4 regions of the Hydrogenophaga sp. LT287 genome follow, and region 4 is predicted to be linked to each of the others. Evidence: predicted binding sites of a transcription regulator. Region 4 holds the regulator's gene; each other region holds the start of a gene.
The links. The regulator FNR, encoded in region 4, switches genes on or off when oxygen is low (the NO sensors DNR and NnrR bind a similar motif). The targets are predictions, from matches to a motif close to TTGATNNNNATCAA.
Positions count from the first base shown of each region.

Region 1: a site for FNR is predicted at 1,286-1,299, ahead of AC0GNR_RS09335 (universal stress protein). Genes of this name have one in related genera too.
Region 2: a site for FNR is predicted at 5,551-5,564, ahead of AC0GNR_RS13160 (universal stress protein). Genes of this name have one in related genera too.
Region 3: a site for FNR is predicted at 3,446-3,459, ahead of AC0GNR_RS07860 (ribonucleoside triphosphate reductase). Genes of this name have one in related genera too.

Region 1 is NZ_JBVPZC010000009.1:48,172-55,288, reverse strand. Features, by position in the region: gene AC0GNR_RS09340 (ABC transporter substrate-binding protein) at 1-662, shown strand, start outside; gene AC0GNR_RS09335 (universal stress protein) at 747-1,184, opposite strand; gene fdhF (formate dehydrogenase subunit alpha) at 1,320-4,130, opposite strand; gene AC0GNR_RS09325 (NADH-ubiquinone oxidoreductase-F iron-sulfur binding region domain-containing protein) at 4,127-5,920, opposite strand; gene AC0GNR_RS09320 (substrate-binding domain-containing protein) at 6,010-7,080, shown strand; gene AC0GNR_RS09315 (DsbA family protein) at 7,089-7,117, opposite strand, start outside.
Region 2 is NZ_JBVPZC010000017.1:28,768-35,884, reverse strand. Features, by position in the region: gene AC0GNR_RS13185 (3-phenylpropionate/cinnamic acid dioxygenase subunit beta) at 1-95, shown strand, start outside; gene AC0GNR_RS13180 (DUF2889 domain-containing protein) at 111-851, opposite strand; gene AC0GNR_RS13175 (SDR family NAD(P)-dependent oxidoreductase) at 974-1,774, shown strand; gene AC0GNR_RS13170 (ATP-dependent acyl-CoA ligase) at 1,795-3,426, opposite strand; gene AC0GNR_RS13165 (TetR/AcrR family transcriptional regulator) at 3,573-4,367, shown strand; gene AC0GNR_RS13160 (universal stress protein) at 4,396-5,442, opposite strand; gene AC0GNR_RS13155 (amidohydrolase family protein) at 5,667-6,743, shown strand; gene AC0GNR_RS13150 (fumarylacetoacetate hydrolase family protein) at 6,740-7,117, shown strand, end outside.
Region 3 is NZ_JBVPZC010000007.1:34,541-41,657, forward strand. Features, by position in the region: gene AC0GNR_RS07845 (DUF1513 domain-containing protein) at 1-343, shown strand, start outside; gene AC0GNR_RS07850 (anaerobic ribonucleoside-triphosphate reductase activating protein) at 365-1,114, opposite strand; gene nrdD (anaerobic ribonucleoside-triphosphate reductase) at 1,071-1,262, opposite strand; gene AC0GNR_RS07860 (ribonucleoside triphosphate reductase) at 1,299-3,320, opposite strand; partial or broken gene AC0GNR_RS07865 (acyl-CoA dehydrogenase family protein) at 3,519-4,814, shown strand; gene AC0GNR_RS07870 (alkene reductase) at 5,053-6,156, shown strand; gene AC0GNR_RS07875 (hypothetical protein) at 6,183-6,422, shown strand; gene AC0GNR_RS07880 (SirB2 family protein) at 6,505-6,912, shown strand; gene AC0GNR_RS07885 (YbaN family protein) at 6,909-7,117, shown strand, end outside.
Region 4 is NZ_JBVPZC010000018.1:53,072-60,188, forward strand. Features, by position in the region: gene ccoG (cytochrome c oxidase accessory protein CcoG) at 1-792, shown strand, start outside; gene AC0GNR_RS13600 (hypothetical protein) at 836-1,132, shown strand; gene AC0GNR_RS13605 (hypothetical protein) at 1,214-1,507, shown strand; gene fnr (fumarate/nitrate reduction transcriptional regulator Fnr) at 1,617-2,336, opposite strand; gene hemN (oxygen-independent coproporphyrinogen III oxidase) at 2,519-3,898, shown strand; gene AC0GNR_RS13620 (sulfite exporter TauE/SafE family protein) at 3,973-4,632, shown strand; gene AC0GNR_RS13625 (DMT family transporter) at 4,654-5,580, opposite strand; gene aceA (isocitrate lyase) at 5,964-7,117, shown strand, end outside.

The sequences.
Region 1 (7,117 bases), on a different contig from region 4:
TCGAGCACCTGGCCAGCATCGGCATCACCCGCATCGCCTTGCTGGAAACCGACGACTCCTTTGGTGCCGACTCGGCTGCGGGTGCCCTCAAGGGGTTTGACAAGGCAGGCTTGAAACCAGTGCTGCAAGCGAAGTTTCCTCGCGACAAGCCCGACTTTTCTGCGCTGGCCCCTCGGGTCCACCAAAGCAACGCGCAGGCGGTGATGGTGATCGGCTCTGCTGGCAACACCGCCAACGCGGTGAAAGCGGTGCGCGCTGCAGGCTCACGGGCGCAGGTGGTCACGTTGTCCAACAACGCGTCCGATGGCTTCATCAAGCTGCTGGGCGAACACGCTCGCGGCGTGATCGTGACCCAGGTGTTCCCCAACGAACGTTCGGTGGCTTTTCCGCTGATCAAGGAAGCGATGGACCTGGCCAAAGCCAAGGGGCTGGACGGCGTGTCGCCCGCCATGATGGAAGGCTACGCCGCAGCCAAGGTGCTGGTGGAAGGCCTGCGCCGTGCCGGCCCCAACCCAACACCAACCGCGCTGCGCGACGCGCTGGAGTCCATTCGCAATTTCAACATGGGCGGACTGTCGATCAGCTACAGCGCCAGCAACCACACCGGTCTGGATTTCGCTGATCTGTCCATCGTGGACGCCTCTGGGCGGTTTCGGCGCTGAAGAAAAGGGCCCACGCTCCACAGGTGCGAGGACCCCTTGCGGGCTCCGGCGCCTCGCCACTGTGCCGCGCGCGGGCTCTACCGCTCAGGACTTGACGATCAGCACCGGCACTTTGGCGTGTGTGAGCACTTTTTGCGCCACGCTGCCCAGGATGAGCGCCTTGATGCCCTGGCGGCCGTGGGAACCCATGACGACCAGGTCACAGCCTTCGGCTGCTGCGGTTTCCAGAATACCTTCGTACACCACGTTGCGCTCAATGGTGTCGCCGGCAAAGGCCACGCCTTCGGCGGCACACACCTTGCCCACCGCGTCCAGCGCCTGGCCTGCAGCGGCCTTGGCTTCGGTCAGGTAGGCCTGCAGACCCACGGCCGACGCATCGCCAATGCCGATGTAGGGAAACGGGTCGATCACGTACACGCCAATCACCTGGGCGCCCTGGCTTTTGGCCAGTTGTGCAGCGGTGCTGGCCGCGAGGGCCGCTTGCGAGGAGCCGTCGGTGGGCACGAGAATTTTTTTGAACATGGCGGATCTCCGGATGGGTGAAGGCATGACCGGTGACCGAGCGGGGTTGAACGCCCGGCCACCACGAAGAAACATCTTACCGGTCCAGGGACGCGGGGGGCTTGAGACGTATCAAGAGACGGCCCGCCAGCTGACTCAGACGGTGGCCGCACACACCTTGACCGCGCAGTATTTCAGCTCTGCGATCTTGCCCACCGGGTCGAGCGCGGGGTTGGTCAGCAGGTTGGCGGCGGCCTCGGCGTAGGCAAACGGGATGAACGCGGTGTCGGGTGGCATGCCCTGGTCCAGCCGCACCGCCAGCACCACGCTGCCACGGCGCGATTGCACCCGGGCGTTGTCGCCTGCGGCCAGGCCGCTGCGGGCGGCTGTGTCGGGGTGCAGGCTGACCACGGGGCCGGGCTCCACCGCGTCCAGCACCTGGCTGCGCCGCGTCATGCTGCCGGTGTGCCAGTGTTCCAGCTGGCGCCCGGTGATGAGGACCATCGGGTAGTCGGCATCGGGCGTTTCGGCCGGCGCCGTGAGCGCGGCGGGCACCAGCCGGGCCTTGCCGGTGGGCGTGGGGAACTGGTCGGTGAACACCACCGCGTGGCCGGGATCGTTTTCGTGGGCCACCGGGTAGGTGACGGCGCCCTCGCGCTGCAGCCTCGCCCACGACAGGCCAGCGATGCTGGGCATGAGCGCGCGCATTTCTTCAAACACGGCGCCAACGCCTTCGCTGGCTTGCGCGCTGGCCGTGCCGTCGGGCGCCACGGCGTAGGCCCAGCCCAGGCCAAGGCGCTGCGCCAGTTGTTCGGTGATCCAGGCGTCGGCCCGCGCCTCACCGGGCGCCGGCACAGCCTTGCGGCCGAGCTGCACGCAGCGGTCGGTGTTGGTCACGCTGCCGGTTTTCTCAGGCCAGGCGGTGGCGGGCAGCACCACGTCGGCCAGGCTGGCGGTCTCGGTCAAAAAGATGTCCTGCACCACCAGATGCTGCAGCCGGGCCAGGGCCTCGCGGGCATGGGTCGCGTCGGGGTCGCTCATGGCGGGGTTTTCGCCCTGGACCAGCATGGCGCGGATCTGCCCGTCAAAAGCCGCGTTGACGATTTCCACCACGGTCAGGCCGGGCTCGCTGCCCAGCGTGCCGGGCGGCACACCCCAGAGCTGTTCGGCTTGGGCGCGCACGGTGGGCTCGCTCACGCGCTGGTAGTCGGGCAACACCATGGGAATCAGGCCCGCGTCGCTCGCGCCCTGCACGTTGTTTTGCCCGCGCAGCGGGTGCAAGCCGGTGCCGGGGCGCCCAATCTGGCCGGTGATGAGCGACAGGGCGATGAGGCAGCGCGCGTTGTCGGTGCCGTGGGTGTGCTGGCTCACGCCCATGCCCCACAGAATCATGCTGTTGCCTGCGGTGGCGTAGGCGCGGGCCACCTCGCGCAAGGTGGCGCCGTCGATGCCGCACACCGGTGCCATGGCTTCGGGCGAAAAGTCGGCCACATGGGCCTTGAGCTGGGCAAAGTCCAGCGTGTGCTGCTCGATGTAAGCGGTGTTCGCCAGGCCTTCAAAAACGATGGTGTGCAGCATCGCATTGAGCAAGGCCACGTCGGTGCCCGGCTGAAAGCCGAGGTGCTTCCACGCGATGCGGGCCAGCTCGGTTCGGCGCGGGTCGGCCAGCACCAGCCGCGTGCCTTTTTTCACTGCGTTCTTGATCCAGGTGGCACCCACCGGGTGGTTTTGCGCCGGGTTGGCGCCGATGATGAGCACGAAGTCGGCGTGCTGCACATCGCGCAGCGGGTTGGTGACCACGGCCGACCCCAGGCCTTCCATCAGCGCGGCCACGCTGGAGGCATGGCACAGCCGGGTGCAGTGGTCCACGTTGTGCGTGCCAAACGCGGTGCGGATGAGTTTCTGGAACAGGTAGGCCTCTTCGTTGGTGCCCTTGGCCGAACCGAAGCCCGCCACCGGCCCCAGGCGCCCGCGCGCGGTGGTACTGAGCATTGCGCGCTGGAAGCCGGCAGCAGCAGCGTACAGCGCTTCGTCCCAGCTGGCCTCGCGGAACAGTTCGCGCCAGTCGCGGCGCATCACGTTGAGCGGGTCTTTGGGTGCGTCGGAGCGGCGGATCAGCGGCTTGGTCAAGCGCTCTGGGCTGTGGGCGTAGTCAAAACCAAAACGGCCTTTCACACACAGTCGGCCTTCGTTGGCCGGGCCGGCCTGGCCTTCTACGTGTTCGATCTTTCCGTCGGACACAAAGTAGGTCAGCTGGCAGCCCACGCCACAAAACGGGCAGAGCGAATCCACCTGCTGCTGCGAAGCCTTGGCGTACGCACCATTGGCGGGGGCAATGGCACCGGTGGGGCAGGCCTGCACACATTCACCGCAAGCCACGCAGGTGCTGGCACCCATGGGGTCGCCCTGGTCAAACACGATCTGCGCATGGCCGCCGCGAAACGCCAGGCCCAGCACGTCGTTGCCCTGCGTCTCGCGGCAGGCGCGGATGCAGCGCGTGCACTGGATGCAGGCGTCCAGGTTGACCGCCATGGCCGGGTGGCTGGTGTCTGACGGCACCGGCGCGCGCGCCGGGAAACGCCCGGGCTGAGCGCCGGCCACCTGCGCCCAGTGGGCCAGCTCGCTGTCGTGCTTGAGCGCCTGGGTGTTGGGCGCGTCAGACAACAAGAGTTCGAGCACGGTCTTTTGGGCGGCGATGGCGCGCGGGCTTTGGGTGGACACCACCATGCCTGGCTGCGGTGAGCGGCAACACGAAGGTGCCAGCACGCGTTCGCCCGCCACCTCCACCACGCAGGCGCGGCAGTTGCCGGGGCTGCGCAGGCCATCGGTGTGGCACAGGTGGGGAATGGCCACGCCCACGCGCTGCGCCACCTTCAAAAGGCTTTCGCCCGGCGCAGCTTCCACCGGCTGGCCGTTGAGCGTGAAGGCCACAGGGGCCTGATTTTCGGACAGGTCTGCGGCATTCATGCGGTCACCTCAGCGGCGGTGGAGTCGGTGGCGTTGGCGTTACTGCCGTTCACTTCGTGTGCAAAGTAGCGCAGCACCGCGTCCACCGGGTTGGGCGCGGCCTGGCCCAGGCCGCAAATGGAGGCGTCGCGCATCACCTGCGAGAGCTCGCCGAGCAGAGACGCGTCCCACACCGGGGCCTGCATCAGCGCCACGGCCTTGGTGGTGCCGGCGCGGCACGGCGTGCACTGGCCGCACGACTCGTGTTCAAAAAATTGCATCAGGTTGAGCGCAGCGCCGCGCGCCGTGTCGTGCTGGCCGAGCACCACCACCGCCATGGAACCGATGAACGCGCCGTGCTCGGCCAGGGTGTCAAAGTCCAGCGGCACATCGGCCAGCGCCGCCGGCAAAATGCCGCCCGAAGCGCCACCGGGCAAGTAGGCGTAGAGCGTATGGCCCTCGGCCATGCCGCCGGCGTGCTGCTCCACCAGCTCGCGCAGCGTGATGCCCGCCGGCGCCAGGTAAACGCCGGGCTGGCGCACGCGGCCCGAGACCGAGAAACGCCGCAATCCGCTGCGCCCGCGCAGGCCCTGCGCCGCCAGCCAGGCACCGCCCTTGGCCACAATGTCGGGCAGCCACCAGAGCGTTTCCAGGTTGTGGGCCAGCGTGGGCCGGCCAAACACGCCGTGCGTGGCCACGATGGGCGGGCGCAGGCGCGGCAGGCCGCGCTTGCCTTCCAGCGACTCGATCAGCGCCGACTCTTCCCCGCAGATGTAGGCGCCCGCCCCCCGGCGCAGCTCGATCTGCGGCGGTGTGTAGCCAGGGTATTGCGCCGCCAGGCCCTGCAACCGGATGCGCAGCGCCACCAACTCGCGCGCCAGCAGGCCCCGCGCGTCGTGGTATTCGTCGCGCAAATACAGCCAGATGCGCTCAGCACCCACCACCAGCGCGGCGATCAGCATGCCCTCTACAACCTGCGGCGCGCCGCCATGCAGGCTGGTGAGCACATGGCCATCTTTGAAGGTGCCGACTTCGCCCTCATCGATATTGACGACCATGTAGCGCGGCCCGGGCTGCGCGCGCACGGTTTCCCATTTGCGCCAGGCTGGAAAACCCGCACCACCCAGGCCGCGCAGGTTAGAGGCCTTTAGCTCGGCCAGCACCTCGTCGGGCGTGAGCGCGCCAGACAGCAGGCGCTGCAATTGCGGCAGTTCAGAAGCCACCGGCTCGGGCAGCTGGCGCGCTCCGGTTTCGCCGCGCGCCAGCAGGTCGTTGACCGCGTCCACGCTGGCATGGGGCAGCTGGCGCTGGCCCACACACGCCGCAGGCGCCTGGTGACACTGGCCGATGCACGGCGCGGCCTGCACCCGCACGGCAGCGTTGCCTGCCAGCCGCGCCTGCAAATCGCTCAACAAGCTGTCACCACCCGCCATGGCACACGACAGGCTGGTGCACACCCGCACCACGGTGGCGGCCACCGGGGCATCGTCGTCCACCACCTCGAAGTGGTGGTAGAAGCTCGCCACCTCAAACACCTCCACCTGGCTCAGGCGCAGGCGCTCGGCCAGTGCCGCCAGGTGGCCGTGGCGCAGGGCGCGCTCGGCGTCTTGCAGGCGGTGCAGGTGCTCGATCAGCAGGTCGGCACGGGGCTCCAGCCCCGCGCACAACGCGGCCACGCGCTCGCGGGCCGCGGGCGACACCTGCCGGCCCTTGGGTGCGTAGCGCGGGCGGGCGCGGGGGGGCTCAACGGCGCGAATAGGAATGACCTGGGGCGTGCGGCCAGCAGTGGGCTCATGGGGTGTGCTTGACATGTTTTCAGCGTAGCACCGGGCGCCGGTTTAAATATGTTCATAATTTCATAAAGTCAGCGCACACCCAGAACACAAAACCACTCCCCACCATGCTGCGCATCACCCTGCAACCCCAATGGCACATCGGCCACGAAGGCGCCGAAGCCCTGAATGCCAACGCCCTGCTGCAGTTGCTGGCCGCCGTGCAGTCGTCGGGCAGCATCGCCCAGGCCGGGCGCGAGGTGGGCTTGTCTTACCGGCACGCATGGGGGCTGTTGCAACAGGCCGAAACCCTGCTGGGCCAGCCGCTGTTGACACGCGGGCGGGGCCGCGGCTCGGCACTTACCGCGCTGGGTCAACAACTCATCTGGGCCGACACCCGCATTGGCGCGCGCCTGCAGCCGCTGCTGGAATCGCTGGCCGCCGAGCTGGAAGGCGAGCTGGGCCGCGTGCGGCACCAAACCCACCCGGTGCCCCGGCTGCACGCCAGCCACGGTTTTGCGGTGGCGGCCCTGCGCGAGCAACTGGCCACGCGGCGGGTGGCGGTGGAACTGCGCTACCGCAACAGCCTGGAGGCGGTGGCGGCTCTGGCGCAAGGCGACTGCGACCTAGCGGGCTTTCATGTGCCGCTGGGCGAATTTCAGCAGGCCGCCGCCCAGCGCTACCTGCAACTGCTGCGCCCTGGCGCCCACCAGCTGGTGCACTTGGCGGTGCGCACCCAGGGCCTGTTTGTGGCGCCGGGCAACCCGCTGGGTATTCGTGGGCTGGACGACCTGAAGCGGCGCGACCTGCGTTTTGTGAACCGCCCCGAGGGCTCGGGCACCCGTGTGTTGACCGAGTTGCTGCTGCAGCGCCACGGCATTGCGCCGCGCCAGGTGAGCGGCTTTGAAAACACCGAGCTCACCCACGCGGCCGTGGCAGCGTTTGTGGCCAGCGGCATGGCCGACGTGGGCATGGGCGTGCAGACCGCCGCACACCGCTTCGGCCTGCATTTCATTCCGCTGCTGAAAGAGCGCTATTTTTTTGCACTGCCCACCGAGGCTCTTGTGCGCGCTGAAATACAGCCTGTGCTGGCGGTACTGCAGTCGCCCGCATTTGTGTCGCGTGTGGCGGCGCTGAAAGGCTATGAAGCGGCAGGCATGGGGCATGTGCTGTCGCTGGCAGACGCCTTCCCTGCGTGAATGGCCCGTCAGCTGCGCCTTACACCCACCGGCAGGC
Region 2 (7,117 bases), on a different contig from region 4:
TGCGGGTCGATGGCGAGAGCTTCAAGCTGGCGCGCCGTGAGATCCTGCTGGATCAGGCTGTGCTGGGAACTCCGAACCTGGCCATCTTCCTCTGAGCCTGTTGATCGCCTTCAGACCTTGAAGGCGATCCAGTCCTGGTCGTCCCGGCACAACTGGTCGGGCTGCCAGGTGAAGTTCCAGGTCGAACCCACCTGGCGCAGAGCCAGAGGGGCCCGTTCAGGCTGTTGCGCATAGCAGGCGCCGCTCAATTGGGCGTGCCGTTGGGCATCAAGTGGGCGGTTCTTGCCCATGGATATCACCGCACATCGCCGCAACACCAGGGCCGCCTCGGCCATGTCTTCGCTCAGGTGGCTCAGAGCCCAGCGCGCCATGCCCTGGCGCAAACCGATGCCGCTGTAGGGCGGCGGTCCTTCGATCTCAAGATCCTGGACATCCCAGGCCAGCAGCCGGGTGCCGTCCCGGTCCAGGGTGGCATGGGTGCGCCCGTCGACCCGCAAAGGTATCTCGATGTCATAGCGCCGTTGCTGCAGAGCGCGTGCCGCGGCCGCGGCCGTCAGGCCACTGAGTTCCAGCATGTGGGTGCATTGCTGGCTGGCATCGACCTGGCGCATCACCGCGTGTGCTCTGGTGGCTGGGACCGTACCCACCAGCTGCTGGAGCTGGTCTGCCGCAGAGGGGCACAGGCTGTAGGGGTGGCGGGGCGCTTGCGCGTGCAGGGAGGCGATGAGGCCATCCCGGACCACCAGTTCAACCCGGAAATGGTGGAAGTCGTCCTCAAGCGCAGCCCGGTACCGGATGCCGATCTCCATGGGGTCGGTGGCGATCAGAATGCGTCGTCGGAACAGGGGCATGCGGACTTTCTAGGGTTTCTACCGAGCAGGAAATCCACGGTGTTCACGTCTTCCCGGCTGACACGAGTTGTCTTAAAGTGTACGATAAATAAGATTGTGTTCAATATATATCTGGAGACTCGATGGATCTGCTGAAAGACAAAGTGGCCTTGATCACAGGGGCCGGGGGCGGCATCGGTCGGGGCGTTGCTCGATGCTGCGCACGAGAAGGTGCGGCGGTGCTGATTGCCGAGCTTGACCCGGTGACGGGGGCTGAAGCCGAACTCGAGCTCAAGCAGATGGGTGCCCGCGCCCTGTTCGTTCCGACCGACGTGTTGCGCAAGGAAAGTGTGGAGGCTTCGGTCCAGGCTGCGGTGGACCATTTCGGGGGGCTCGACATCCTGGTCAACAACGCCTTTGTGCCTTCGGAGAACGTGTTGCTGGAGGACAAGACGGACGCGATGCTGGAGCGCACCCTGACCTCGACCGTCTGGGCCAGCTGGTGGGCGATGCGTGCGGCCATGCCGCACATGCGCCAGCGCGGTGGTGGGCGCATCATCAACTTCACCTCGATTGATGTGGACATTGGCGCCTGGCAACACGCGGACTACAACACGGGCAAATCGGGTGTGGTCGGGTTGACCCGCAGCGCAGCCGCCGAGTGGGGGCGCTTCAACATCACCTGCAACGCCATCGCGCCGACCGCCATGGGCGCCACCTTCCACAAGCTGGCCGCTGAAATCCCCGGTTTTGCCGAACGCTCAGCCGCCGCTCGGCCGCTGGGTCGGTCCGGTGACCCGGAACTGGACATCGGGCCTGTGGTCGTTTTTCTGGGCTCGGAAATGGCGCGGTTCGTGACCGGGATCACCATGCATGTGGACGGTGGCCTGCACCTGCCCGGCTACAACTCACGCCCGGCCCATGTGCCGGTGCGTGAATACTGATGGACCATGAAGCGCTGGGTTTAGCGCTTCTTGACCTGGATGCTGCTGGTCTCCTGATCCCAGGTGGTCGGCGTACAGCCCTGGTCACGCAGTTCGTACTTGAGAACCCGCCCCTGTGGATTCTTCGGGAGGCTGTCGCGAAATTCGATGTAGCGCGGCAACGCGTAATAAGGCACCGCGTCAATGGCCCACCGGAACAGGTCCTCGGGACTCAGCGTCATGTCGGGGCGCAGCATGGCCGTCACCTTGACGTCGTCCTCTCCCTTGTCAGACGGCACGGCGTGCACAGCGACTTCAGCGAGGGCCGGATGACGCGCAAACGCCGCCTCCATCTCGAAGCTGGAAATGTTCTCGCCGCGCCGGCGCAAGTAGTCCTTCTTGCGGTCCACGAAGTAAAAAAAACCTTGCTCGTCGAACTTGCCAATGTCCCCGGTGTGCAACCAGAGATTGCGCATGATCTTCAGCGTGTCTTCTGGCCGGCGCCAGTAGCCCATGAACATGATGTCCGGGCGCAGCGGTCGCACCACGATCTCGCCGGAAGTCCCGGCCGGTACCTCGCGGTCGAGGTCGTCCACGATGCGCACGTCGAAGTCGGGAATGCGGGTGCCGGACGAGCCGGGCGCTGCGTATTCGCCACCGGCGAGCGAGGTGATCACCGCCGCCTCCGTGAGCCCGTAGCCGTTGCCGCCCACCTGCTTGGCGCCAAAGCGCTCGCGCCAGATGGCTTTGACTTCTTCGGTGAACGGATTGCCGCGCACCGTGTGGATCTGCCCCTTGCAGCGCTGTCCCGCGTCGGTGTCGGGCGCGTTGGCCAGCATGGCGCCCATGCTGCCCAAGATGGAGGCAATGGTCGCCCCGCTGCGTTCCACCTCGGGCCAGAAATTCGACACCGAAAAGCGCGGCACAAAGGCGACACGGGCACCGACCAAAATCGACGCCAGCACACCTACACACATGGCGTTCATGTGGAACAGCGGCAGCGGCGTGATCGTGACGTCGTGTTCGTTGGCCGGACCGGCACGCAGTTGCAGGCGCGCCAGGTTGCACATGTAGTTGTAGCTGATCATGCAGCCCTTGGATGGCCCGGTGGTGCCCGAGGTGTAGATGAGGCAAGCGAGTTCCCAGGGGTTGGGTTTGCGCTCGATCGCGCTGTCGTCATGACCCTGGTGCTCGCTGAAAGGTGCCAGTGGCAGGGTGCCACACTGTCCGTTGCCGGGCTCACCCCGGGTCAGCACCTGCTTCACGTCCGGCAGCCCATCCGAGACCGCCGCGATGCGTTCGACGTAGTTCGCTTCGCAGACCACCAATGCTGCTCCTGCATCGGCGATCTGGTGGCGCAGAAATTCGCCCTTGAGGGCCGTGTTGATGGGGACGCTGACAGCGCAAAGCTTGTTGATGGCGAACCAGCAGAGCACCGCGTCGACGTTGTTGTCGAGCATCGTCACCACGGTTTGCCCAGCTTGCACACCGAGTGCTGCAAACGAATGGGCCAAGCGGGTCGATTGGCGATCCACCTCACCGTAAGTATGAAATTCACCCGAAAAGTCGAGCAGAACCCGGTCAGGGTGTTTCGCTACCGCGCGTTCAAGCGCTGCAATGACCGTATCCTGTTGACCGAGAGACCATGTGTCTGGGTTGCCAATGCCTGCCATGTGAAAAGCTCCAAACCGTGACGAAAGCCACAGATTATTCTGTATATAGACAAGAATTCTAAATGCAGATTTCACAACGGATGTGCTGGTAAACCCTTGACTTTGCCCCGTTGCAGCAACTTCACCGACCTTCAGAAAGTATGGAAATGAGTCTCAAGAGTGCGAAGAAACAAACCTCAGTCGCTCTGGCTTTGGACGTAGAAGCCGAACCTGACGCCCAACCCGAGGGCAAGCCCCGTCCCAGAGTGGCGAAAAAAGTCGTTGCTGCATCGGTGGCAAAAAAGCCCTTGGCCGCTGTCGCGGTGCCAGAAAAAAAGCCGGCGACCGTGGTGCCGGAAGGTGTCCGGCGCGTGCGCAGCAATCGGCGATCCGAGCAGACCATTGCGAACATCCTGGCGGCCACCGAAAACATCGTGTTGGAATCCGGCGCGGAGCGCATTTCTATTTTGGATGTCTGCCGGGCGGCTGATGTTTCTCGGGGAACGTTCTACCGCTACTTTGCGTCGCAAGATGAGCTGCTGGATGCTTTCTCACGACACAAACGGGAACGGTTTCATGTGGCACTGGCCGAAGCCGTCGAGGCCTACGAAGACCCCGACGAACGCTTTGCAGCACTGGTTCGCTATCTGGATCACTACCTGGAGCACGGCCGGGCGCGCCGGCTGCTCGTTGTGGCGCCCGAGTACGCCCTGGGGTTTTTTCGGCGCATCTTCCACGATTCTGTCGTCAGATTCCAGGATGTGTTGGCCGTGGTGTTTGACGCTTGGGAAGCACGTCTTGGCGTCAAGCTCGACCGGGAGCTCGTGTGTGAAATGTTGATACGCTACGTGCTCAGCGAGCAACTGGTCCCGGGAGACACGGATCGAAAGACGGTGCCCCGGCGCATCGGACGGATGGTGGAGTCCTTGACGATGGGCGCTTCCCCGCGAGCCCGGCGCTGAACCGAACGGCATCCACCTTGCGTGGCCCTCACTCCGGTGAGGGATCTGACGTGTCCTGCCTCAAAGCGGTCGCAATGCGTGCGAACAACTGCTTGACCGGCACCTCGGACGGCTGGGTACGCAGCGGGTCCTCATGGGCCGTGAAAGCCTGGTAGACCGTTGACCATTCGGCGCTGGAGAGATGGCGACGGGCTGCCGGGAAAATCACGGACTCTTCAAGAGACATGTGTTCCCAGATGGCGCCACTGAGGCGCTGAACCGCTGCGCTGATGGCTGCCTGGGCGTCTGGCTGTCCGCGCTCCTGCCGGGACAGGGCGTCGGACAAGCTGTCAACCAACGCGTTTTCCAGGGTGTGCTGTCGCTCCAGTTCGTCCAGCACGGCGTTGTGCTCGTCCGTGTGTTGCCGGAGCAAACGAAAAATGAATGTCTCTTCCTTGGGGTGGTGCAATTTCGCCGGACACTGGCGGAGGTAGTCGACCATCAGGTGCATCAACCCCAGATCGGGCGCCTTGCCGTTGATGCGCCCGGCTTGGTCCAGTTGCTGAAGTCCACTCAGTACCGCAGCGATGGAGCGATGTTCTCCCAGCACGATGGCGAGTGCACGGTTGGCGTCGGCCTCATCGTCATTCGACTCTATGCTGGCCACATGCACCGGCAGGTCGGCGATCTGCAGCAGGCGGTGGGTCACACTGCCGTGCAGCCAACCCCGCAAACCCGGCAAACGGCCGTGCGAACTGACGAAAAGAAGGTCGCAGGCATGCCGGTGTGCTGCGTCAAGAATGGCCTGGGCCGGGTGGTCGCTGACGCTGGCGTCTGTCGAGCACACCACGCCACCGATTCTGGCCGCGTTGCTCGCTTTGAGCAGCACCGCATGCCGGGGCATATCGCTCTCGTCGCTGAATGCCTGCCGGTCGAGGGAAAACAGCATGGCACCTTCGCCGGTGGCGGTCAGGTCGGGTGCGGCGTAAAAAAAGGTGATTCGAGCTCCCAGGACGCGCGCGAATTCAACCGAACGGTTCACGGTGGTCACCCCGAGTGGGGTGTCGTCCAAGGCAACCAGCAGGTGTTTGTACATAAAAAATCTCCATGCAAGACAGTGTGCAGAGTACCTGCATCGGGTCAGATCGTGATCTCAGTGTTTTCGATAACTTGAACAGAATCGCATTTTCTGATTAATATCGCATTGATGCAGCGCAAATCCATGTCGAATGTCTGGCATGTACCGCGACTGCTTCGGTGACACACGAAACGACATCCGCGTCTGCCCCTTTGGCTACGCCTGAACCTGAAAGAACCACCATGCTGATCGATCTCCACGCCCACGCACCGCTACCCGGTTACTACAACCAGCACCCGTTCTGGGGGCCGTTCTTCGAAAGGCATCCGGACGGCGATGTCAAACTTCGCGTCGGCCACTGGGTGCTGCGCCTCGGCTCGCCCGAGCGCAAGGCGGCTGTGCGCGCCGGCAATGGTCCGAGCGTCGAGGAATACATGGCGCGTTGGGCTGATCCGAAAAACCGCCTGAACGGCATGGACGCCGCGGGCCAGAACGCGCAAGTGCTGTCGGTCCCTTCGCACTGCTACATGTACTGGGCCGACCCCGAGTTCTCGGTCCGTTTTGCCACCAAAGTCAATGACATCCTGGCCGACTACTGCTCGGCAGCGCCAGACCGCCTGATGTTCTGGGCCCATGCGCCGCTGAATGCACCGCACGATGCGGCGAAGGAAATTCGCCGTGCCTGCACCGAGCTGGGTGCCAAAGGCCTGGTGGCTGGTGGCGCGAACTTCGGCGGTCTGGAAGCCGATTCGCCGCAACTCGATGTGGTCTGGAAAACGATGTGCGACCTGGATCTGCCGATCTTCATTCACGGCTACAACCAGTCGGTTACCTGGGGCATGCAGGCCGACCACGACAAGTACGAGACCACGGCCATCGTGGGGATGAACTACGACGAAACGCGTTTCTTCTGGTACCTGATCAACGGTGGCGTGCTGGATCGCTTCCCCGATCTGAAGGTCTACATCACGCACGGTGGCGGATACATCCCCTACCAGCTCGGTCGTCTGGCCCAGACCAACCGCAATCTGGATGTGAAATTCAACAAGAAGCCCGTCGAGGAATACCTGAAGAACTTCTGGTTTGACGTGGAGCTGCACGAAGTGCCGATGCGCCAGGCCCTGGTCGACATCATCGGCGCCGACCGCGTGCTGTATGGCAGCAACTTTGGTGGCAGTGACGCCGTTCGCCACGACCTGACCGATGGCCTTCGTCTGTCGGATGACGACCTGCAGAAAATCCGCTGGAAAAACGCGTGTGAACTGCTGCATCTCGATCCGGCCAAGCTGGGCAAACCTGCCACCAAAGTCGTCGCATGAAACTCGCACGCTGCTCCGATGGCGGCGCACCGTTCTGGGCGCTGGTGGATACCGAACGAGGGGAGCTTCGCCCGATCGAGGGCGGCGTGCCCGATTGGGGGCCGGCGGTCACGCGTGGTGAGGGGGTGTCCGCGCTGCGGTTCACCGGGGCGGTGCTGCTCATGGGTTCGGTGAGACTTCTGCCCCCGATCGAAAAGACCAACCGGGTGGTGGTGGCGGGCGCCAACTACGCCAAGCACCTCGCGGCGGACTTCGGCATCAAAAGCCACAGCCAGCCCATCGCCTTCCTAAAGGCCTACGGCGCAATCATCGGTGCCAACGACGCGCTGCGTTATCCCCCCTTGACCCAGGAGCTGGACCACGAAGTGGAGCTG
Region 3 (7,117 bases), on a different contig from region 4:
GCCCGTGCTGGCGCTCTGGGACGGGCAGGACCTGCGGCTGGCCAGCCGCGGCATCGCCGGGAATGGCTACGCGGGCGACATCGCGCCCGGTCCCGGTGGTGGCTTCATCGTGAGCGGCCAGCGCAGCCACGAAGGCCTGCTCTGGCACCCCGACGCACCGGACCGCTGGACCACCATCGCACGGCTCACCGAACCCTGCGCGCTGGCGCCCTGGCCGGGAAGCGGCGGGGTGCTGATGGGCGCGAGCCGCGGGGTCGGCTTCTGGCACCCGGCCCTGCCACCGGCCATGCTGGCCTGGCCCGGCGCCATGACGCCCGACAACCACTGGGTCGTGCTGGGCTGAGCCACCCGCCAGGGCGGCGCTTCAGCGGCATTCGAACCGGGCAAACCGCGCGGCCAGGGCGGCCAGGTCCTCCGCGTCGAGCACCGGGGCAGCCAGGCCCGGGCTGCGGCAGGTCTGCAGCACCCAGTGCGACACCGCCTGCGCGGCCAACGCGTCGGCCAGGCGGAACAGGTCATCCCGCCCGAACAGGCCGGCGTGCCAGGTGGTGCGGCACTCCAGCGCCACCCCGCTGTGCTGCAGCAGGCGCAGGCTGCGTGCCGCGCGCGCGCCGCCGCCGCGTGTGCCGGTGACCTGGTCGTGGCGGTGTTGCGGCGCCTTGATGTCCAGCCCGACCCAGTCCAGCTGCGGCAACACCCGCTGCAGTCGCTCGGGGTACATGCCGCCGGTGTGCAGGCCGGTGGCAAAACCGAGCGCGCGCACCTCGGCCAGGGCCGGGCCCAGCGCCGCCTGCAGCGTGGGCTCGCCGCCCGAGAACACCACGCCGTCGAGCAGCCCGCGGCGCTGCCGCAGGAAGCCGTGCACCGCCTGCCACGACAGGGCCCCCGGAACCGCGGCGTCGAGCAGCCCCGGGTTGTGGCAGTACACGCAGCGCCACGGACAGCCCTGCAGGAACACCACCGCCGCCAGCCGGCCCGGGAAATCAACCCCGGTCAGCCGCGTGAGTCCGCCGATGCGCAGCGCCTGCGCACCACGGGTCGCGGGTGGTGGTGCGGCGGTGCCCGCGACCTCAGGCGCGGTCGGCCGGCTCGGCAAAGAATCGGCGTTCGGCATGTTCGCCCTGTTTGCCCCGGTTGAAGCTGCTGACCGGCCGGTGGTAGCCCATGACGCGGGTCCAGACCTCGCAGGGCTGGCGTTCGTCGTCGCGCAGGGACATGTCAGCGGCCGTTGACCTGACGGCCGATGGGGTGGATGTGTTCATGGGTGTTTCCTTTTGGGGTGGTTGAAAGACGGGGCATCAAGCGGCCTGCAGCTGGCGTTTGGCGGCCAGCTTCTCAGCGTCGCAGACCGGACAGAACGGGTGCTCGCCCGCGAGGTAGCCGTGGGTGGGGCAGATGGAGAAGGTGGGGGTGACGGTGATGTAGGGCAGGCGGAAGTTCGTCAGCGCGCGCTGCACCAGCGCGCGGCAGGCCTCGCCGCTGGTCAGGCGTTCACCCATGTACAGGTGCAGCACGGTGCCGCCGGTGTACTTGCGCTGCAGCGGGGCCTGGCGCTCCAGCGCCTCGAACGGGTCGTCGGTGAAGCCCACGGGCAGCTGCGAAGAGTTGGTGTAGTAGGGCTGCTCGGGCGTGCCGGCCTGCAGGATCGCGGGCCAGCGCTTGCGGTCTTCGCGGGCGAAGCGGTAGGTGGTGCCCTCCGCGGGCGTGGCCTCCAGGTTGTACAGGTGGCCGGTCTCCTCCTGGAAGGCCACGATGCGTTCGCGCACGTGGTCGAGGAAGCGCAGCGCGAAGGCGTGGCCGTCGTCGGTGGTGATGTCGTGCGCGTCGCCGGTGAAGTTGCGCACCATCTCGTTGATGCCGTTCACGCCCAGGGTGCTGAAGTGGTTGCGCAGCGTGCCCAGGTAGCGTTTGGTGTACGGGAACAGGCCCTGGTCCATCAGGCGCTGGATCAGCTTGCGCTTGGTCTCCAGGCTCTGTTGGCCCAACGCCAGCAGGCGGTCGAGCGCGGCCAGCAGGCCGGCCTCGTCGCCCGCGTGCACATGCCCCAGGCGCGCGCAGTTCACCGTGACCACGCCCAGGCTGCCGGTCTGCTCGGCGCTGCCGAACAGGCCGTTGCCGCGCTTGAGCAGCTCGCGCAGATCAAGCTGCAGGCGACAGCACATGGAGCGCACCATGTTCGGCTGCAGCTCGGAGTTGATGAAGTTCTGGAAGTACGGCAGGCCGTACTTGGCCGTCATGTCGAACAGGCGCCGCGCGTTCTCGCTCTCCCAGGGGAAATCGGGCGTGATGTTGTAGGTGGGGATGGGGAAGGTGAAGACCCGCCCCTTGGCGTCGCCCTCGGTCATCACCTCGATGTAGGCGCGGTTGATCAGGTCCATCTCGGCCTGCAGATCGCCGTAGCAGAACGGCATTTCCTGCCCGGCGATCACCGGCACCTGCTCGCGCAGGTCGTCGGGGCAGACCCAGTCGAAGGTGAGGTTGGTGAAGGGCGTCTGCGTGCCCCAGCGCGAGGGCACGTTGAGGTTGTAGATCAGCTCCTGGATGCACTGGCGCACGGCCGCGTAATCCATGCCGTCCTGGCGCACATAGGGCGCCATGTAGGTGTCGAACGACGAGAAGGCCTGCGCGCCGGCCCACTCGTTCTGCAGCGTGCCCAGGAAGTTCACGATCTGCCCCACGGCCGAGGACATGTGTTTCGGCGGCCCCGACTCCACCTTGCCCGGCACGCCGTTGAGGCCTTCGTTGAGCAGGGTGCGCAACGACCAGCCCGCGCAGTAGCCGCTGAGCATGTCGAGGTCGTGGATGTGGAGGTCGCCCTCGCGGTGCGCCTGCCCGATCTCGGGCGTGTAGACGTGCGAAAGCCAGTAGTTGGCCGTGACCTTGCCGGCCACGTTCAGGATCAGCCCGCCCAGCGAATAACCCTGGTTGGCGTTGGCGTTCACGCGCCAGTCGGCGCGCGTGAGGTACTCGTTGATCGACGATTCCACATCCACCAGCGTCTGCTGGTCGGCGCGCAGCGTGGCGTGCTGCTCGCGGTAGACGATGTAGGCGCGCGCGGTCTGGAGGTGGTTGGCCGCGATCAGCGTCTGTTCGACCACGTCCTGGATCGGCTCGATGCCGGGCGGCGCACCCTTGAAGCGGTGGATCAGCACCTTGACCACCTGGGCACACAACAGCGCGGCTTCGGCGCCGTCGAACTCGCCGCTGGCCTGGCCGGCCCGCGCCAGCGCGGACCGGATCTTGTCGGCATCGAAGGCCTCGCGCAGGCCCGAACGCTTGATCACCTCCCTTGGAAGACTGACCACCATCGCATCTTTCATAGCTCTCGCCTCCTGGATCAAAAACACTACCTATGGTGTTCAAGATACCCGCCAGACACCATAGGTAGTTTGATTTGACGCAAGGTCGACGCAGCTTCCAACGCCGTTTCAGGCCTTTCACCGGCTTGATCTGCGTCAACCGGGTGCGGCTGTCACGCGCGTTCTGACAGGACCGCGCTGAGCCTGAAGAATCCCGGCATGGACTTCGATCACAGCCCCCGGGCGCAGGCGCTCCAGCAGCAGCTGGAGACCTTCATGCACACCTACCTGCTGCCGCACAACGCGGCCTGGCACCAGGCGGTGCAGCAGGGGGACTACCCGCCACCCTTCCTCGAAGACCTGAAGACCCTGGCGCGCGAGGAAGGGCTGTGGAACCTGTTCCTGCCCGGGCTGCGCGAAGACGAGCCCGGCACCCGGCTGGGCAACCTCGACTACGCGCCGCTGGCCGAGGCCATGGGCCAACTGCACTGGGCGGCCGAGGTGTTCAACTGCAGCGCGCCCGACACCGGCAACATGGAGCTGCTGCACCGCTTCGCCACATCCGCGCAGCGCACGCAGTGGCTCACGCCGCTGCTCCATGGAACGGTCCGATCCGCCTTCGCCATGTCCGAACCCGACGTGGCCTCGTCGGACCCGACCAACCTGCAGACCACGGTGCGGCGCGAGGGCGACGACCTCGTGCTCAACGGCCGCAAGTGGTTCATCACCGGCGTGGCGCACCCGCATTGCAGGCTGTTGATCGTGATGGCGCGCAACGCGCCCGATCACAGCGCCGCGGCCGAGACCCGGCACCACTAGCACAGCATGGTGCTGGTGCCGCTGGACACGCCGGGCGTGGACGTGGTGCGCAACATCAGCGTGGTGCACCACCACGCGCCCGAGGGGCATGGCGAGATCGTGTTCCGCCAAGTGCGCGTGCCGGCCGACCACCTGCTCGGCGGCTGGGGCGAAGGCTTTGCGATGGCGCAGGCTCGGCTGGGGCCGGGCCGCGTGCACCACTGCATGCGCACCATCGGCCAGTGCGAGCTGGTGCTGGCACTCGCCACCGAACGCGCGCTGGAGCGCCAGACCTTCGGCAAATACCTGGCGGACTACGCCAACGTCCAGGAGTGGATCGCACGGTCGCGCATCGAGATCGACCAGGCGCGCCTGCTGGTGCTGCGCTGCGCCTGGCTGCTCGACCACCCGGAGCGCACCGAGCCCGCGGCCTTGCGCGCGCAGGTGGCCGCGATCAAGGTGGTGGCCGCGGGCCTGCAGACCCGCGTGGTGGACCGCGCGATGCAGATCTTCGGTGCCATGGGCCTCTCGCCCGACACGCCGCTGGCGCAGTTCTGGACCTGGGGCCGCGCCCTGCACCTGCTCGACGGGCCCGACGAAGTCCACCTGCGCAGCGTGGCGCGCCACGAACTGGAGCGGGCACGCGCGCGCATGGGCGCGTCTTCAGCCTACTTCACCACGCCCGAGCAGATGCGCACACCGCCGCACCTTCGTTAGCCGCCCCTGCTTTTCGCGGATCGTCAACCCGTGACCTCGTGACCGGGACGGCAGCCGATCCAACAGAAAGGCGAACCTCTTGCAAAGCCTTCACGCATCCGTTGGCAGACCTGAAGCACAGGGCGTGCAGCGCGGCGGCCACAAAACCGTCCCGCGCCCGGGCCTTGTCCAGCGGTTGCTGGCAGGCGCGCCGGTTTGGCCGTAGGCTGTACCCTTCGTTTCCATTTTCTGTTGAACCATGACCACCCTTTTCGACCCCCTACAAGCCGGCGGCCTGCACCTCGCCAACCGCATCGTCATGGCGCCGCTCACCCGCAACCGCGCGCCCGACGCCATCCCGACGCCGCTGATGGCCGAGTACTATGCGCAGCGCGCCAGTGCCGGCCTGCTGATCACCGAAGCCACCGCCATCACCCAGCAAGGCCAGGGCTACGCCGACGTGCCCGGCCTGTATGGCACCGAGCAGCTCGATGGCTGGAAGCGCGTGACGAAAGCGGTGCACGCCGCTGGCGGCAAAATCGTCACCCAGCTCTGGCATGTGGGCCGCGTCTCGCACACCGACCTGCAGCCCCACTTCCAGAAGCCGGTTGCGCCCTCGGCCATCCGCGCCCACACCAAGACCGTGCTGATCAAGGACGGCGTGCCGACCTTCGTCGACACCTCCGAGCCGCGCGCGCTCGACGCCGAAGAAATCCCCGGCATCGTGCAGGACTACCGCCACGCCGCGATGAACGCCATCACCGCCGGCTTCGACGGGGTGGAGATCCACGCCGCCAACGGCTACCTGATCGACCAGTTCCTGAAAACCGGCAGCAACCAGCGCACCGACGACTACGGCGGCAGCATCACCAACCGCGCACGCCTGCTGCTCGAAGTGGTGGCCGCCGTCACGGACGCCATCGGCGGCGCACGCACCGGCATCCGCCTCTCGCCGGTGACGCCGGCCAACGACGTGGTGGACGCCGATCCGCAGCCGCTGTTCGAGTACGTGGTCCGCAAACTGGCTCCGCATCACCTGGCCTATGTGCACATCATCGAAGGCGCCACCGGCGGCCCGCGCGAACTGCCCGAGCGCCCCTTCGACTACGCGGCACTGAAATCCGCCTACCGCGCAGCGGGTGGCCAAGGTGCCTGGATGGTGAACAACGGCTACGACCTGCCGCTGGCCGAGCAGGCGTTGGCCGACGGTGCCGACCTGGTGGCTTTTGGCAAGGCCTACATCGCCAACCCGGATCTGGTGGCACGGTTGAAGGCCGGTGGCCCATTCAACACGCCGGACAAAAACACCTTCTACGGTGGCGGCGCTGAAGGCTACACCGACTACCCGACCCTCACCGACTGAATCGCGTCCGCCCTGCGGCGGCCATCGTGCGGCCCGCCACGGCAGAGAGCGAGCGGCATGGCGCAGCGGCAGGCGTCGTTGCCCAGGTGCGGCGCGTACCCGCGGGCGCGCTCGGTCTGGTGGGGGCCGGTGGGATCGGCATTGCGTTGACGGTGGCGATGGATCTGTTCCACGACGACGAAGCCGCCACCCTCATCCTGGCCATCTTTGCGCTCGTGGTGTTGGTGGTGCGGCTCAGCGCTGCGCTGCGCAAGAAGATTCTCTGAACCGGGCGCCCGGTGCACCGGGCACATCAGCGGGTTGGCGGACAATGCCGCCACACCACCGCCCCACGACCCGCGCCCACCCATGCAGGCTTCACTTTTCGGCACCCTCTACCCTGGCCTTCTCCACGCCCACATCGGTCTGGTCACGCTGAGCGCTGGCCTGTTTTTCTTGCGCTGGCTGGGCGTTCTGGCGGGTTTGCGCTGGCCCATGCAGCGCCTGTCGCGCCGGCTGAGCGTGGTGATCGACACGGCGCTGCTGAGCGCTGGCATCGCCTTGTGGTGGTTGCTGCATCTGCACCCGCTGCACCAGCCCTGGCTGGGCACCAAACTGGGCCTGCTGGTGGTCTACATCGGGCTGGGCACGTTCGCACTGAAGCGCGGGCGCACGCGGGGGCACAAGCTCGCCTTTGGCCTGCTGGCGCTCACGGTGCTGGCTTTCATGGTGTCGGTGGCGCTGGCACGGCATCCGCTCGGCTGGTGGCGTCTGTGAACCCGGACCCTTGGCAACGCCTGCGTGTGGTGCGCGGCCTGCTGTGGCTGGGCGGCAGCGTGTCGCTGGCGCTCGGGTTGCTGGGTGTGGTGTTGCCGGGTCTGCCCACCACACCGTTTGTGCTGCTGGCCGCCGCCTGCTACGCCAAAGCCTCGCCGCGCCTGCACCGCTGGATGCTGAACCACCGCTGGATGGGCCCGATGCT
Region 4 (7,117 bases):
GCAGGGTTCATGCGCGAGCAGGTCTGCAAGTACATGTGCCCCTACGCGCGTTTCCAGAGCGCGATGTTTGACAAAGACACCATGATCGTCACCTACGACGAAAAGCGTGGTGAGCCCCGCGGTCCGCGATCGAAAAAGGCCGATCCCTTGGCGCTGGGGTTGGGTTCTTGCGTTGACTGCACGCTCTGCGTCCAGGTCTGCCCCACCGGTATCGACATTCGCAAGGGTCTGCAATACGAATGCATCGGCTGCGGTGCCTGTATTGACGTGTGTGACGAGGTCATGGACAAGGTGGGTTATCCGCGCGGCTTGATCAAGTACTCCACCGAGAATGGGGTTGCTCAGGGCTGGACCACGGCTCAAATGATCAAGCGAGCGTTCAGACCCAGGGTGCTGGTGTACACCGGTATCCTGCTGGCCATCACCCTGGCTGTGATGGTCAGCTTGTTCATGCGCAAGCCGCTCAAGGTGGACGTGATCCGCGACCGGGGCGCATTGGCCCGCATGGTGGAGCAAGGACGCATTGAAAACGTCTTCCGGCTGCAAATCATGAACGCCACCGAATCCACACAGCGCTACGTCATCACGGTGTCCGGCCTGTCGGGTGTCACCATTGCTTCGGAAAACAAAGTCGAGGTGTTGCCCACTGAGGTCCGCTCGGCCGTGATTCGGGTTCAGATACCGCCGGATGCTGCAAACCCGGGCTCGCACCCCATCCAGTTCAGCATCCGCTCGGTTGGTGACGAGCCAGTCGAGGTTTCCGAGAAAGCTGCCTTCCTGGTCCCGCGCTGACGACATTCAGCGCCATTTGACATTCCCATTTCGGAGCTACAACATGAGCAACGCGCCCTTGACCCAGCCCCCAAGCCATGAAAATACCCCCTGGTGGAGAATTCCACATGTGGTGTTCGTGCCGGCTCTTCTGTTGTGTGGGGTGATAGCGACCAGCACCATGGTGGTCATTTCGTCGATGGACCAGGATCCGGTGCTTGACAAGGAGGTCTACGAGCGAGAGCGCAGGGCGGCACTGGCACTGGAGGGGCAAGCAAGGATCGATGCGCTGATGGCTGTGCAGCCAGCCAATCAGGGTCGAAACCATGCGGCTTCACCTTTGGTGCCCTCTGAAAAATAATGGCCAGCCTGGCTACCGGTGCAGCTGTACCCGGGTGCTTGTCGCTTTAACAAAACCAGATATGGAAGAGGAGCCGCACCGATGTGGACACAGCGTTTGATGTGGATAGCATGGCCTGCTTTTTTGGTGGCCGCGGTGCTGGAAATGGTGGTGTTTGCTTTTGTCGATCCCAGCGATCTGCATTGGTTTGGCTCTCCTCTGGCCCTGTCGCGGGAAGCGGTTTACACCCTCGCGTTCTTTGTGTTCTGGGGTGCAACCATGGTTTCCAGCGCCTTGACAACTTTGCTCGCCATGTCGCCATTTGAGGTGAACCGTTGCCCGATACCCGCAGACGAGCGACCAACCGACTGCGCCAAGAACGGTCGCTGCGGCTGAAACGGCTAGCGCCTTCAGCGCCAACAAAAACCCCGGAGAGGCGTATGCGCCTGTCCGGGGTTTTTTTGTTGGGCATTCGCCCAGGTTTTCGTTGTGTGTCGCGGTGGATTCAGCGGCAAGTTTGCGGATTCACGATCTGCTTGAGCCCTTCGGTGCTCTTGATGTGAACATAGCGCTGTTTCACTTCGATAATGCCGTCGTCAACGAACTTGGAGAAAGTGCGGCTCACCGTTTCGAGCTTCATACCCAGGTAGCTGCCGATCTCTTCGCGGGTCATGCGCAAAATCAGCTCGGACTGTGAGAACCCGCGGGCATGAAGCCGCTGGACCAGATTGAGCAAGAAAGCCGCCAGCCGTTCTTCGGCGCGCATGCTGCCCAGCAGCAGCATCACCGAGTGGTCGCGCACGATCTCGCGGCTCATGATCTTGTGGACGTGGTGTTGCAGGGTGGTGAATTCGCGTGAGAGCTCTTCCACCTGGTCAAAAGGCATCACGCACACCTCGGCGTCCTCCAGTGCAATCGCGTCGCACGAGTGGTGGTCGCTGACGATGCCGTCCAGGCCAATGATTTCTCCCGTCATCTGAAAGCCGGTCACCTGGTCACGGCCGTCTGCGGTAGTAACGCAGGTTTTAAAAAAACCAGAACGAACGGCAAATAGCGACGTGAACTTGTCGCCCGTGTTGAAGAGCGCGGAGCCGCGCTTGATGCGGCGGCGTGTGGAAATCACCGCGTCGAGCTTGTCTATCTCTTCGCTGTTCAGACCCATGGGCAGGCACAACTCCCGCAGGTTGCAGCTTGAGCAGGCGACTTTGATGCTTTGAATGTCCATAATTTTTCCAGGATTGCGGGGTTAGCTTAACGCATCGGCCCGAGCACTGTCGAGAAAAGGCCGGTCTGGAGTCTGGGGGCAATCCTGGGGACAACCCCCGGTCCGACCGAGGCCTTGATCAAGATCAAAGGCGCTGGCGCGCTCATGCGGCACATTCAGCCCTCAGAACTGGAGAACTGTTTGTGAGTCATGCTATTTCCAACGAGTTGCTCAAGCGATTCGACATTCCTGGGCCTCGTTACACCTCGTACCCGACGGCAGACCGATTCGTCGAAGCTTTCGCGGAGCAAGACTATATACAAGCGCTGGAGCAGCGCCGAGTGGGTTCCATGGCGCTGCCGCTGTCGCTGTATGTGCACATTCCGTTTTGTGAGTCGGTCTGCTACTACTGCGCCTGCAACAAGGTGATCACGAAGCACCACGAACGTGCAGCCGAATACCTGCGCTATCTGTCTCGTGAGGTGGAGCTGCAGGTGCAGCACTTCGGGCAAGGTCACAGCGTGTCGCAGCTGCACCTGGGCGGCGGTACCCCCACTTTTCTGTCCGATGCCGAGCTGGAAGACCTGATGTCGATGATCCGGCGCAATTTCACGCTGGTGCCGGGTGGTGAGTATTCGATTGAAGTGGACCCTCGCACGGTGACCGACCAGCGGTTGCAGACGTTGGCCAGACTGGGCTTCAACCGCTTGAGCTTTGGTGTGCAGGATTTCGATCCGGCGGTGCAAAAAGCGGTGCACCGGGTGCAACCCGCTGAACAGGTTTTTGCCCTGGTGGAAACCGCCCGCAAGATCGGGTTTGAGTCGGTCAATGTGGACCTCATCTACGGTTTGCCCCTGCAAACCCCGGAATCTTTTGCGCGCACCTTGGCCCAGGTCAACGAGTTGCGTCCGGACCGCATTGCGCTGTATGCCTACGCCCATCTGCCTTCGCGGTTCAAGCCACAGCGCCGCATCATCTCTGCCGAACTGCCCAGCGGCGGCGACAAGCTGGCCATGCTGTCGGCCTCGCTGGACGCGTTCATGGACGCGGGGTATGTGTATGTGGGCATGGACCACTTTGCTTTGCCCACCGATGCACTGGCCGTGGCCAAGCGCCAAGGTCGTCTGCACCGCAACTTTCAGGGCTACAGCACCCAGCCCGATTGCGATTTGATCGCTCTGGGCGTTTCGGCCATCGGACGCATTGGCGCCACCTACAGCCAGAACGCCAAAACGCTCGACGAGTACTACGACGCGTTGGACCAGGGGCGTCTGCCCATCGTGCGCGGCCTGGCGTTGACGCGGGATGACCTGTTGCGACGCTCCGTCATCATGTCGCTCATGTGCCAAGGCCAGTTGCAATACGAATCCATCGAGCTCGGCCACCTGATCGATTTCAAGTCCTACTTCGCGCGTGAGCTGGAAGTGTTGTCCGGCTTTGTAGAGAGCGGGTTGGTCACCATGGATGACACGGGCGTCGAGGTCACGACTACAGGTTGGTTTCTCGTGCGTGCCATCGCTATGGTGTTTGACAAGAACCTGCAGGTTGACCTGGACCGGGCGCGTTTTTCGAAAATCATCTGAGCGTTCAGCGGGATACCGCGGGCGCAGGCGTTGCCCGTGCCCGGCCTGCGCTACAGTGACTTATGCAGACTTCAATGGCGATCACGGCCCTGTTCATGGGCCTCGCGGGCGGGCCCCACTGCGTGGCCATGTGCGGCGCGGCTTGCGCGGGCATCAGCCGTGCGGCGGGTGAGCGCAGCACCCGCGCGCTGTGGACCTTCCAGTTCAGCCGCATGCTGGGCTACGCACTCTTCGGCGCCTTTGCCGCCGGCTCGGTGCAAGGCCTGGCCTGGTTGGGCACCAACACCGCGGTGCTGCGCCCTGTGTGGACCATGTTCCATGTGGCCGCTCTTTTGCTCGGTGCCGTGCTGATCTGGCAGGCCCGCCAGCCCGCCTGGATTGAAAACCTCGGTCAATCGATTTGGCGAAAGGCCCGTCCTGTGATGGCCTCCCTGGGACAGCGCGCACCTGTGGTGTTGGGTGTCGCTTGGGCACTCATGCCTTGTGGCTTGCTGTATTCGGCCTTGCTGGTGGCGTCCCTGTCGGCCAATGCAGCAGAGGGCGCTGCCATCATGGCGCTGTTCTCCATCGGCACATCCATATCGCTTACCGCAGGTCCTTGGCTGCTGTTGCGGTTGCGCGGTGGCCGCTCAGGTGCGTGGGGCATTCGCCTTGCCGGTCTGGCACTGGCGGCCACGTCGGGCTGGGCCCTGTGGATGGGCATCACCAACCCCACCGGGCTCTGGTGTGCCTGATCTTTGTCGCTGAATGGGGCCTCAGCCGGCACGGGCACGCCGGCCGGGCAGGGTGGCCAGCACCAGGCCCAGCAGCGCAATGCCAAACGCCACCACTTGCAAGCCTGTGAGCCGTTCGCCCATGAACAGCACGCCAATGGCGGCAGCGCTCACGGGCAGCATCACCGTGAACACGCCGGCTTGTGACGCTGGCACCGTCTTCAGGCCGGTCATCCAAAGCCACACGGTCCACATACTGGCGGCCAAACCGTAAAAAACCAGCAGGCCCCAAACGGGTGCCTGGACCGCACCAAAGTCAAACTGCCATGCAGCCCACAGCCCAAACGGCGTGACAAGGGCAAAGCCCCAGAGGTTGATGATGGCCGAAATGCGCTTGGGGCTCAGACCATCGGTCAAGCGCTTGCCAATGACCACGTAGGCGGCCTCACAAACCACCGCTGCAAACACCAGCAGATTGCCTAGCAAGCTGCGGCTGATGCCGAAGGGGCCACTCGTATCAGCCAGCACCGGCATGGCCGGGTCTGCTTTCTGCAAGGAAAACAGCCCGATGCCGATGGCCGCACAAGCAATGCCAGCCGCACTGCGCCAGCCGATGCGCTCGCGTAGAAACAACCAGCTGAGCACAGCCACCACGGCGGGTATGGACGACATGACCACGCCCGCGGCCACAGCGGTGGTCATGCTTACCCCAAACAGCATGCAGATCGAGAACAGGAAGTTGCCCAGGAACGACTCCAGAAACAACAGGCGGCGTGTGTGGCTTGATATGGGGGCCTCGTCGGCGGGCTTGCGCATCCACCGCCACATGGCCAGACCACCAATGCCAAAGCGCATCCAGGCCAGCAAAAACACGGGAAACACCAACACCAGTGGCTTGGATAGCGCCACATAACTTCCCACCAATGCCATGCTCAGGCCCAGGCTGGCGTACGCCCACCATCGGTTCATGGCGCACCTTTTCGAATGGATTGGATTTGCATGGCTGCGGATCATGCCTGATTCATCCAAAGCACCGAAGTTGTGCGTTGGCATGGTTCGGACCCAGGCATGCAGGGACCACCCCACATCCGTTTCCCACGATGAGGGCATCGATCTTCATAATGTGGAAAATAAAAATGCTGCAATGCAAGAATATTTCTCATTACGGGAAACAAATTCCCATATTGAGAAATATCATAGGAAGTGCATTGAATTTAAACGATAAAATATTTGTCTTGTATAAGACATAAGAGCTTTTCAAACTCTTCTATAAGACTTAAAGTCTGTTCATCGGCACTGTCCTTGCAAGCCAAGTGGCCGAACCTGTTTTCTCAACCTCACGGAGTAGTTTCATGTCCCAAACACTGACCCGCCAGCAACAGATCGAAGCCCTCGAAAAAGACTGGGCCACCAACCCCCGCTGGAAGGGCGTCAAGCGCGGCTACACCGCCGCCGACGTGGTGCGTCTGCGCGGCAGCATGCAGCCTGAATACACGCTGGCCAAAAACGGCGCTGAAAAGCTGTGGGCCAAGGTCAACGGCGGCGCCAAAAAAGGCTACGTGAACGCATTTGGTGCCATCACCGCCGGTCAGGCCATGCAGCAGGCCAAGGCCGGCTTGGAGGCTGTGTACCTGTCGGGCTGGCAAGTCGCCGCTGATGGCAACACTTCCGAGACCATGTACCCCGACCAGTCGCTGTACGCCTACGATTCGGTGCCCACCATGGTGCGCCGCATCAACAACACCTTTAAGCGCGCTGATGAAATTCAGTGGGGCCGCGGTATCGAGCCAGGTTCGCCCGAGTTTGTGGACTACTTCCTGCCGATCGTGGCCGATGCAGAAGCCGGTTTCGGCGGCGTGCTCAACGCGTTCGAACTGATGAAGAACATGATCGCTTCCGGTGCCGCCGGCGTTCACTTTGAAGACCAGTTGGCCGCCGTGAAGAAGTGCGGTCACATGGGTGGCAAGGTGCTGGTGCCCACGCAAGAAGCTTGCGAAAAGCTGATCGCAGCCCGTTTTGCCGCTGACGTCATGGGTGTCTCCACCATCGTGCTGGCCCGTACCGACGCCGAAGCCGCCAACCTGATCACCAGCGACCATGACGCCAACGACAAGCCCTTCCTGACCGGCGAGCGCACGCAAGAAGGCTTCTACCGCGTGAAGAACGGCCTGGAGCAGTCCATCAGCCGTGGCGTGGCCTACGCCCCCTACGCCGACCTGGTGTGGTGCGAGACCGGCGTGCCAGATATCGGCTTCGCCCGCGAATTTGCCCAGGCTGTGCATGCTTCGTGCCCGGGCAAGCTGTTGTCGTACAACTGCTCGCCTTCGTTCAACTGGAAGAAAAACCTGAACGACAGCCAGATCGCTTCCTTCCAGGAAGACCTGGCCGCGCTGGGCTACAAGTACCAGTTCATCACGCTGGCCGGTATCCACATCAACTGGTTCAACACGTTCCAGTTTGCCCACGCCTACGCCCGCGGCGAAGGCATGAAGCACTACACCGAAAT